DNA from 2 places in the Alkalihalobacterium sp. TH-98 genome. Region 1 is predicted to be linked to the other one. Evidence: a T-box and tRNA genes for the amino acid it is inferred to sense, from the RefSeq annotation. Region 1 holds a T-box; the other holds one or more tRNA genes.
What was found. A T-box is a leader RNA that pairs with one kind of tRNA and senses whether it is charged. The one in region 1 lies ahead of metG (methionine--tRNA ligase), so its partner is inferred to be a tRNA-Met.

Region 1 (5,634 bases):
TCATTTAGTGACCGCATTGCTAATCTAGTGGATGCTTTAGAGTTAGGTAAACAGAAAGTAGAAGCATTTATTTATGATGGCAATGGTTTGTCCCGTGAGCAACTGGAACAATATGATACGTATCAAAAGCTATTAAATCAGTTTGGCAGCTTGCCTTTGTCTTCGGTAAAAGGAATTCAGTGGCGTTTAAATCGGTTATATCAATCTGGTTTGTTTCAACATAATATCCGTGCCATTGAAGATGGCTTGAATAGTGGTAAATTAGTAGTCATCCAAGGTTCGGTTTGGCTATTGCAAGTATTCTCCAGCTTTGTGATTGGAGTACTTTATACGAAAAGAAGAACGTATAGAGATGCTAAACTTCAAAATGAACAAGGAACCTTTTTCCCTCCATTTGTGATCGTTACAGATGAGGCTCATAATTTTGCTCCGAAAGGATATGATGCTCCTGCCAAAAGTGTTTTAAAAGAAATAGCGCAAGAGGGTCGAAAATATGGTGTGTTTCTTATTTTTGCAACACAACGACCGACTCTATTAGATGAAACGATCACAGCTCAATTAAACTCAAAGTTTGTTTTCCGGACGGTTCGTGGTACAGATATACAAACAATAAAGGAAGAAACCGATTTAACACACGAAGAAGGAAAAAGATTGCCGTATTTGCGTTCTGGAGATGTCTTTGTTTCGTCAGCCATATTTGGAAGAACGCTTGCGATCAGAATTCGCCTTGCAGATACGACGAGCCCACACGTACTAAATCCTTTTGATGAATTAAAGGTAATGAATGAGCAGGATGATGCAGATATACTAGAGGTGTTACAGTCTTTACTCCCATTATCAGAAACAGCATTAATTCGTCATACCGATGAGATCAATCAGGATCTGGGGAAAAGCTGGGATGTTGCTCAACTCAAAAGAGAGTTAGAACAATTAGCAGAAAAAGGAAAACTAAAAAAGGTCAAAAATCCATTTGCAACAATCTATGATCGACCTTGACATTAGCTGTATTTATTCGGTATATTTTTTGGTGAGATGTGGAAGAACTTAAATGTAAAGAAATGAATATTCTTTCCAATGAACGGATGAGTATAATAGGTCGACTATTTAGCAAGGAAGCTAAGACAGAGAGCTGGGATAGCTGGGAACCAGTATAGTCACTATTAGAAGATGGTCCAGTGAGGAATTGCTTTCGAGTTAGACACTAATAAGGGAGCAACGTACTCTAGCGTTACTAGAGAAGTCAAACGACTTATTGAGCCTATTCTTGTGAAAGAATGGGGAAATAGGGTGGTACCACGTGAGTTCGCTCTCGTCCCTTGCTGGATGAGGGCTTTTTTATATGTTCAGCTCCTTTCTTAAACAGTACATAAAGGGTAACGATTACCTAAAACCAATTTTAGTTTGAGTAAAGGTGGAACACAAGGGTGTTATTGTAAAGTTTTATTGAAGAATTTGAAAGGAATAAAGAAAAAATTAACTAAGTGGAGGACATTTTAAAATGAGTGAGAAGAAGACATTTTATATTACAACACCAATTTATTATCCGAGTGATAAGCTGCATATTGGTCATGCTTATACAACAGTAGCCGGAGATGCGATGGCTCGTTATAAGCGTTTACGTGGCTATGATGTCATGTATTTAACAGGTACTGATGAGCATGGTCAAAAAATCGAACGAAAAGCAGAAGAAAAAGGCGTAACACCGCAACAATTTGTGGATGAAATTGTAAGTGGTATTCAAGATTTATGGAAGAAACTTGATATCTCATATGATGACTTTATTCGTACGACAGAAGACCGACATAAAGACGTAGTTGCTAAGATTTTCGAACAATTACTCGCTCAAGGTGATATTTATTTAGATGAGTATGAAGGATGGTACTCCATTCCAGATGAGACTTTTTACACGGAACACCAACTCGTTGATCCAGTTATGGAAGATGGTAAAGTAGTCGGTGGAAAAAGTCCGGATAGCGGGCACCCTGTAGAAAAAGTCCGTGAACAATCGTACTTTTTCCGTATGAGTAAATATGCTGATCGTTTGTTGGAGTTCTATGAGGATAATCCGCAGTTTATCCAACCAGAGTCACGAAAAAATGAAATGATTAATAACTTCATTAAACCGGGACTAGAAGATTTAGCTGTGTCTCGTACTTCGTTTGAATGGGGCGTAAAAATTCCGAGTAACCCAAAACATGTAGTCTATGTTTGGATTGACGCGCTTTCTAACTATATTACAGCTCTCGGTTATGGAAATTCGAATGATGAGAAATATAAACAATACTGGCCAGCAGATGTTCATCTTGTCGGGAAGGAAATTGTTCGTTTCCACACGATCTATTGGCCAATTATGCTAATGGCCCTTGATTTACCATTACCGAAAAAAGTGTTTGGTCACGGTTGGTTACTAATGAAAGATGGCAAGATGTCAAAGTCCAAAGGAAATGTTGTCGATCCGGTACCATTAATTGACCGCTACGGCTTAGATGCACTTAGATACTATTTATTACGAGAAGTTCCATTTGGTTCAGATGGCGTATTCACGCCGGAAAGCTTCGTAGAACGAGTCAATTACGATTTAGCGAATGATCTCGGTAATTTATTAAATCGTACGGTGGCAATGATTAATAAGTACTTTGATGGGCAACTCCCTTCTTATGTGAAAGACGGGACACCGTTTGATTCAAGTTTAGTCGAGCTTGTAGATGCTACAGTTGAAAAAGTGGAAAATGCAATGGAAGATATGGAGTTTTCCGTTGCACTTTCAGCGATCTGGCAGCTTGTAAGCCGAACAAATAAATACATTGATGAAACACAACCTTGGGTATTAGCAAAGAACGAAGATGAAAAGGAAAAGCTGGGAGCTGTTATGTATCACCTGGCTGAGTCTTTACGATATATCTCCATTTTAATTCAGCCGTTTATGACAGAAACACCGAAAAAAGTTTGGCAGCAATTAGGTTTAGCTGAAAACATCACAACGTGGGATTCAATCCAAGTATTTGGCCAAATTCCTTCTGGGACGACTGTATCCAAAGGTGAGCCTATTTTTCCACGTCTCGACGTTGAAGAAGAAGTGAAGTATATTGTTGAAATGATGGGCGGTTCACTAGTAAAAGATGAACCAAAACCTGAGGTAACTAATAGTGAGGTCGAGGAAACAGAAGAAATTACAATTGATGACTTTATGAAAGTGGATTTACGTGTTGCAGAAGTTATCAAAGCAGAGCCTGTGAAAAAAGCAGATAAGTTATTAAAAATTCAGCTTGATCTCGGCTACGAGCAAAGACAAGTGGTTTCTGGTATAGCGAAATATTATTCTCCAGAAGATTTAGTCGGTCGTAAAGTCATTTGTGTGACGAATTTAAAACCAATAAAACTTCGTGGTGAAATGTCTAAGGGAATGATTTTAGCTGCTTCTGAAGGGGATCAACTTACACTTGCTTCAGTTGACCAGTCAATGCCGAACGGAGCAAAAGTAAAATAATAGCAAACGATAATCAGGGTTAGGGTAAGCTTTTAGATGACAGCTTACTCTTTCCCTTTTTTAAAAAATGATGATACTAACATTGTTTTATTGAGATAATAATTAGTTTCACTAGTATATTTAGACAACGAGAGGATGATAAAAGTATGTTATTTGATACACATGTCCACCTTAATGCGGATCAGTTTGAAGAAGACCGAGCGGAAGTGATCCAGCGTGCGCAAGAAGCTGGAGTCACTCACATGGTGGTTGTTGGCTTTGATGAGAAGACGATAAAAGGAGCTCTACAAATCGCTGAGAAGTATGAGAACATATACGCAGCTGTAGGATGGCACCCAGTGGACGCAATAGATATGACTGATCAGCACTTAGCCTTATTAGAGGAGCTCGCTGCACATCCGAAAGTAGTTGCCTTAGGTGAAATGGGTCTGGATTACCATTGGGATAAGTCGCCAAAAGACGTTCAGAAAGAAGTATTTCGAAAACAAATTCGTTTAGCAAAAAAAGTAAACCTGCCAATCATTATTCATAACCGTGAAGCGAGTCAAGATATTGTTGATATTCTAAGAGAAGAAGAAGCTTCACAAGTCGGTGGGATTATGCATTGCTTTAGTGGAAGTGTTGAAATTGCAAAAGCTTGCCTGGATATGAACTTCCATATCTCTTTTGGTGGACCTGTAACTTTTAAAAATGCGAAGAAACCTAAAGAAGTGGCTGTTGAAGTACCTTTAGATCGTTTGTTAATTGAAACGGATTGTCCATATTTAGCACCACATCCGTATCGTGGGAAGCGAAATGAACCAGCATATGTTGAACTCGTTGCCAAACAAATTGCTGAATTAAAAGAAATGACATATGAGGAACTGACACAACAAACAATGGACAATGCTAAAAAGTTATTTAACATAATTTGATAGAATATTCTGTCGTATTTTGAGAGGGCTTGTCTAAATTTTCTTTAGTTCGTATGAGTTCTACAATGAAGCGGGCTTGCATACATTGAACTTGTCGATAAATATTTGTTTCCTTCAGGCGGATTTTTATGGATAATAGTTGTTATGAGGGAAACAAATTAACATTATACTAGTTGACAAAAGGAGGTGAAGTGTTTATAATTCGTACCTTAAGAAGGGGGAAGATTAAACATGGAACCCAGTAGGATAAGCTTGCTTTTTTCTAACCTAAATTTTGGGAAAAAGCTGACGATCTCCATACTATGTTTTGTCCTAGTTATCGGGACAATGAGCTTTGCAATCTATGAAACAACGAAAGCGAATGTAACGGTAACTGCAGATGAAGAAGAAGTGACAATTCGCACTCATGCCAATACTGTTGCAGAGGTAATGGAAGAACTTGGATTCGTTGTAGGCGAATACGATGAGTTAGAACCAGCTATAAGTGAAAAGATTACAGGAAATATGTCCATAAGTTGGAAATTAGCTAAAGAAATCAATGTAGCTATCAACGGTGATGAAAAGCTGGTCTGGACAACTGCTGATAATGTAGAAGATTTAATTGCTGAATTAGATATTACGGTTAAAGAACATGATAAAATCAGTCCTAGCTTAAATACAGAAATTCAACCTGAAATGAATGTTACGTATGAATCTGCTTTTATGGTAAGAGTCAAAAGTGACGGGGAAGAACATGAAGTATGGACAACTTCGACTACTGTCGCTGACTTTTTAGAAAGAGAATCGATCGCCATAGGTGAGCTGGATCGAGTTGAACCAGCTTTGGAAGACGTACTTAATAGTGAACAAGAAATTAAGGTAGTTAGAGTAGAAAAAGTCACCGATGTAGTGGAAGAGACTGTAGCATTTGCCACAGTAACGAAAAATGACAGTTCGTTACAAAAAGGAAAAGAGAAAGTTGTAGATTCGGGGCAAAGTGGTCTTGTTGAAAAGCATTATGAAGTTGTCTTAGAAGATGGAAAGGAAGTCTCTAGGGAACTCATAAAAACAGAGACGACAAGAGAGAGTAAGGATCGAGTAGTCGCAGTAGGCACACGTCAACCGACTCCGACCGTTTCTCGTGGAAGTTCTCCAACACAAACTTCAACTAGTCAGTCAAGCCCAAGTCAATCTAGCCCAAGTGGTAAAACACTAAGGGTATCAGCAACTGCTTATACTGCTAATTGCAGTGGT
Region 2 (5,634 bases), on a different contig from region 1:
TAGTGACTTCTTGTCCATTACTTTTATAAAGACCCGTATACACTTGTCCTCGTCTAGCATCAAAAAAAGGACAGATATAACCGTTAAAAAAGCGACCGTTTTGAGCAACTACTTCTAGGCTTGAAACACCAACAATCGGTATATTTAAAGTCCATGCCAACGTTTTGGCCGTTGTAACACCTATTCTGACACCCGTATAAGATCCAGGTCCCTGAGCAACCATTACTCTATCTAAATCGCCAGGCTCCATATCGACTTCTTTCATTAATTGTGAGATAGCAGGCATTAAGCGGACTGAATGATTTTTCTTCAAATTAGTAATCATTTCGCCAACGACTTTATCACCATCAATAATGGCGATACCCATGACTAAATTGGTTGTATCAATTGCGATTGCTTTCATTTATAATAACTCCTTACACAGCGAAATGAATCGTTCACCTTTGGGGCGTAATTCAAATGTTCGTTCATCATTTCCAGTATGGTATATGTAAATGTCGAGACGTTCTTCTGGTAACATTTCTTGGATCATGCTCGCCCATTCAATGACTGTTACCCCTTGACCTTCAAAATATTCATCAAAACCTAAATCTTCTTCACTATGCTCCAGCCGGTAAACATCCATATGATACAAAGGTATCTGACCTTTATATTCTTTAATAATCGTAAATGTAGGACTATTGATCACACGTTGGACGCCTAAACCTTTTCCAATTCCCTTAGTAAAACTTGTTTTTCCAGCGCCTAAATCCCCTTCTAACGTAAGGACGTCTCCAGGTGTTAAATGCTTAGCTAATCGTTCTCCGAATTCAAACGTTTCTTCTGGAGAATGACTGTTCCATGTATATTTCTCCATAATTTCACCTGTCTACTTAAAATGATTGTAGCCTTCCTTTTTTAATTCAACCAAATTTTCTTCGGTTTGTAAAAAGACTTTTGCTTCACCTGCAGTAACCTTCCCTATAACAGAAGCAGTAACCCCTTGTTTCTCTAATTGCTTATGTACCATTTCCCAGTTTTCTGCTGACATCGTTCCAATGAGTTGAAAGTCTTCGCCACCAAACAAAGCCCACTTTAGCCGTTGCTCGGGCTGAATGGAATCAATCACTGGAATGATTGGAACTTTATTTTCATCTATAGTTATCGTAACTCCACTAGCCTCAGCAATCTCATTAGCTTCACTCGCTAAACCATCACTTACATCATTTAATGAAAGTCTACAATTAGATCGTGCAAGAACACGACCAGCCTTCACTTGCGGTTGCGGTATTTGATGTGATTGAATGAGCTCCTTTTCTTCTTTTGAAAATGGACCATTCCGTGTTCTTTCAAACAATAAATGTAAACCTGCGGCACTTGCCCCTACATTTCCAGTCACGAAAACGAGATCACCTGGCTTCGCTTGACTTCTTAACAATCGTCGTCCTTTTTCAATTTTACCAATAACAGTGACCGATATCACGAGCTTATCATTGGTTGAAACGGTATCCCCGCCAATTAAGTCCATCTCGTATTGAGCAGCCAGCTTCGACATGCCCTCATAAACTTCAAATAACGCTTCGTCTTCCCAATCTTTTGGAATGGCAATAGAAACCAAATAAAATAGCGGTGTTCCTCCCATAGCTGCAATATCACTAATATTAACTGCCAAGGCCTTATGACCGAGATGAAATGGGGCCATCGTGTCCTTACGGAAGTGAATATCCTCCACCATAGTATCAACACAAATCACTTCATCATAAGCACCATCAATGCGAAATAAAGCCGCATCATCGCCAATCCCATAAATTAATTCTCGTTGTTTGAACTGCTTCGGTGTAATCTTTGTAATAAAAGAAAATTCATCCTGCATGATGCTTCACCCTTTTGTTAATCATAGAAAAAAATCCTTAGGAACTGACATCCTAAGGAGTTTCTGTTGATTTTAAAATTCATCGTTCTGTTATGTAAGTCATAAACAAATTAATTTTGGTTGCGGGGATAGGATTTGAACCTATGACCTTCGGGTTATGAGCCCGACGAGCTACCAGACTGCTCCACCCCGCGACGTTATGAAAGTTATCGGACGATGCTTTTTTAAAGAGGTCGTCGTTTCCTCTTTTTGCCGATGCTTCGTTTGTGTTGAGTTGCTTGACTCCGATGTAACGCTCTTCATCAACAGTTATTATAGTTTACCACATGTTATTTCTTTATGCAAGTTTTTTTATTTCACGTTAAGAAACTTAATTAAGTTCCCTAACCCTGTACAAATAGCATGTCCAACTTTTTTACTGTCTAAACATTAAATTATGAAATAAACGATAAAGAGGCTGGCTTGCAGCCTCTTCTAGATTATACTTTAGCCTTGGCGATAGCATTTTCAAATGTTTCGATGATGTCCAATTCATCTTCAATACCGATCGATATACGGACAAGCCCTTCTGTAATTCCAAGTTTCTCACGAGTTGCATTAGGAATCGTTCGATGTGAAGTTCTAATTGGATAAGAAACCGTTGTTTCTACACCCGCTAATGTTGGTGCAATTTTAATCCATTCTAACGATTTAAAGAAGTGCTCTACATTTACAGTTTGATCTAATTCTATCGAAACCATTGCCCCATTTCCCTTTGCTGAAAGATCGGCAGGGTAATACACTTTTAATACTCCTTCATTGGACTTTAATGCATTGGATACAGCAAGAGCATTCTTGGATTGTCGTTCCATGCGAATGCTTAAAGTTTTTAATCCGCGGCAGGCTAACCAAGCTTCAAAGGGGCTTAAATTACACCCTAAACTTACTACTTTGCCTCTAGCTTTTTCAATTATATCTTTTTTCCCTACTAATACCCCAGCTGTTACATCGCTATGACCACCGATGTATTTTGTTGCACTATGAACGACAAGATCTGCTCCAAACGTTGTTGGCTGTAAAAGATAAGGCGTTGCAAATGTATTATCGATCATTGTAATTAAACCAAACTCGTCGGCAATTTCTTTAACCATTTCTAGGTTCTCTACACGTAATAACGGATTCGTCACAGATTCTGTATAAATTAACTTCGTTGCAGGTAAAATCGCACTTTTGATCTCTTCCGCCGATTCAAACGATACAAAACTTACTTCAATTCCCAGGTTATGTAATTCAACGGCTAATAGTTGATAAGTGCCTCCATATAAATCTTCTGAAGCCACAATATGCTCTCCTGGTTTAACGACAGCTAAAATACCAGCCAATATCGCTGACATTCCTGAAGATGTAGCTACACCGTCCTCAGCTTCTTCGATAGCCGCAACACCTTTTCCTAAGTCCTCCGTATTTGGATTACCAAATCGAGAATAGAGAAACTCTTTTTCTCCTTGATAAAAACTTTCCATATCATCTAGATCCTTAAAAGTAAACGCTGATGTTTGATAAATCGGTTGAGCTTTACTCATATTTCTCGCTACATCTTTTGACTGAAAGTGTACAGTTCTCGTATTAAATCGTTGCCCCATCTTATGACTCCACCTTTATTCAATCTTTTCTTTTGTAAATTTTGTTAACTTCATCTTAACAGTTTTAACGATTTCTTAACACAAATTGATATTAGCAAAATAATGGCTTAACAAAGAGACGTTATAGTAATCAGTGTCAAACAAAATCCTAACAAAGCAAACATTATCAAAACATAATTTACGCTTTGTTAATAAAATCCAGGAGGTATTTATATCTATGAAACATTCTTTACGTTTTATCGGTCTTATCATTCTTAGTATTGTTTTTTTAGCTGCTTGTGGAGGGAAAGACACGGCTACACCACAAACTGAAACAGCTAGTACAAGTACAGAAACCAACTCTTCAGAAGCCCCTAATGAGCGTGCGGATTGGCCAGAGAAAGTTCGCTTCGCTGTTACAGGTATTGAAGGTTTAGAAGAGTTACAACGTCAGTTTGGACCATTCAAAGAATTACTGGAAGATTTAACTGATGTAGAGTTTGAATTCTTTGCTTTATCTGATCGTGTTATCTCTGCTACCGCAATGGAATATGGTCAAGTTGACATGATTTTAGCTGGCCCTTCTGAATATGCACAAACTAGCTGCTGCACCTGATGCAGAACCACTAGCAGCGTTAGAACGCGATCAATACCATACTGTAGTTATTGTACACGAAGATAGTGACATGAAGGAAGTTTTACTTCGTAGGTCCACCCACTTTTAATTGAATAGTGGAACCAGAAGGCTGCCTCCTGCATTTTATAATAATAGGAGGTTTTTCTCATGCGTGTATTTATTATTTTTACTGTTCTTCTTTTTTTGTCTGGTTTTCAAAAAACGAAACTACAGTCTAATTTTGAGGAATACGGTTTATATAAAAAACAATCTGACGATGAAAAAAAGGCTGATCTGTAAACCGAGAAGTTTACAAGTATGTAGATAGCCGAGCCTAAATGAAAACTAGACTAATGAAACTGTATAAAAATAACTATAAACCGAGTTTAGACAACTCAAATAATGAACCTGGATCGGCTTTTCTTCCAGGGGCGTATTCATCATGCCCAATTACGTGATTTCGATCTCTTACAATGGAAGGGTTTCTCTCGAAAATATCATTCAGTAAAGCATTATGTGATCCGTATTGTTCGTCGGTATAACCTATCATTGTTGGATCGATTACATTGTAGACCCGTACTGGTATTGCAGGAAACATTTCTTCTCTCGTACCGATAGCAAGGGGTTCAATACCTTTCGAAAATTCATTCAAGCGGTTTGTATAGTCAGGATAATCTTGAAGCTCTCCTGCCCCAGCATGATAAGCGACACGATCTTCTGATACGAGTTGAAACACGGTCCCATCTCTCCCAATCATATAGTGTGCCGACACACCATACTCCTCAAAAATAGACTAAACATCTTCAGGGTTATATGGGTCTTCTGGGTTTCTCGCAACATTGCTTATAAAATGAACCATGACATGAGTGATCGTCTCCATCCGAGGTTTCGAGTTTTCCAGTGGTAAAAGATAATCTACGGCATTAATATTATTTTTTCGTGTCTCCTCAGACTGAATCATTGAGTCCTTCTTCTCTACCTTTGAGTAATCTTCTATTACTTGTAATGTGTCTTGTCCAATCGTTTGGGAGTTTTCAGTTGTTGTGCACCCAATTAAGAACAAGCTTACAAAGAGTATATTTATTCCTATGTTTCTTACCATATTTACTACCTAACAAAATTGTATAATACCTAAGTATTATACTAAAACTCCCCTCGTTTTCTATGTTTGTTTAATAAAAATACAAGAGCACCTAATGATAGACTTGATCGTCAAAGTTTAGAAGGTGAAGGTACCCTGGTAAGCGGCTTTACCTCCCCAAACTGATTACTCGAAATTTTTACACAGACTAAAAAAGCACAACCCATTTGGATTGTGCTATCCCTAGCGATGGCCATCTAAACCTTTCTACGGGGATGGTGCGGGGTGTGATTCGAAAATTCACCTTCGATGCCCCCCATGTAGCTCTACGAAAAGAGTGAGATTCCTCTCACAGCGGGGATGATGAATTACTTCGTCCCTTTCACTCGCCGCTTTCTAATGTACATTTCCCTTATGTTTTTTAACTAAGTACTTTTGCTTCTGATGACGTTTCATGTATCGTCTATTGTTTCACGGACTGAGA

Region 2: it encodes a tRNA-Met, which carries the amino acid that the T-box ahead of metG (methionine--tRNA ligase) is inferred to sense. The anticodon was not compared.

What each region holds. Positions count from the first base shown of each region.
Region 1 is NZ_JBYCKM010000049.1:10,403-16,036, forward strand. Features, by position in the region: gene AC2VNP_RS20095 (ATP-binding protein) at 1-996, shown strand, start outside; T-box leader at 1,066-1,320, shown strand; gene metG (methionine--tRNA ligase) at 1,499-3,487, shown strand; gene AC2VNP_RS20105 (TatD family hydrolase) at 3,634-4,401, shown strand; gene AC2VNP_RS20110 (ubiquitin-like domain-containing protein) at 4,729-5,634, shown strand, end outside.
Region 2 is NZ_JBYCKM010000013.1:65,838-71,471, forward strand. Features, by position in the region: gene tsaB (tRNA (adenosine(37)-N6)-threonylcarbamoyltransferase complex dimerization subunit type 1 TsaB) at 1-403, opposite strand, end outside; gene tsaE (tRNA (adenosine(37)-N6)-threonylcarbamoyltransferase complex ATPase subunit type 1 TsaE) at 404-856, opposite strand; gene thiL (thiamine-phosphate kinase) at 869-1,852, opposite strand; tRNA gene AC2VNP_RS06225 (tRNA-Met) at 1,970-2,046, opposite strand; gene AC2VNP_RS06230 (trans-sulfuration enzyme family protein) at 2,332-3,474, opposite strand; gene AC2VNP_RS06235 (PhnD/SsuA/transferrin family substrate-binding protein) at 3,692-4,069, shown strand; gene AC2VNP_RS06240 (hypothetical protein) at 4,044-4,178, shown strand; gene AC2VNP_RS06245 (hypothetical protein) at 4,238-4,369, shown strand; gene AC2VNP_RS06250 (N-acetylmuramoyl-L-alanine amidase) at 4,443-4,841, opposite strand; gene AC2VNP_RS06255 (hypothetical protein) at 4,863-5,171, opposite strand.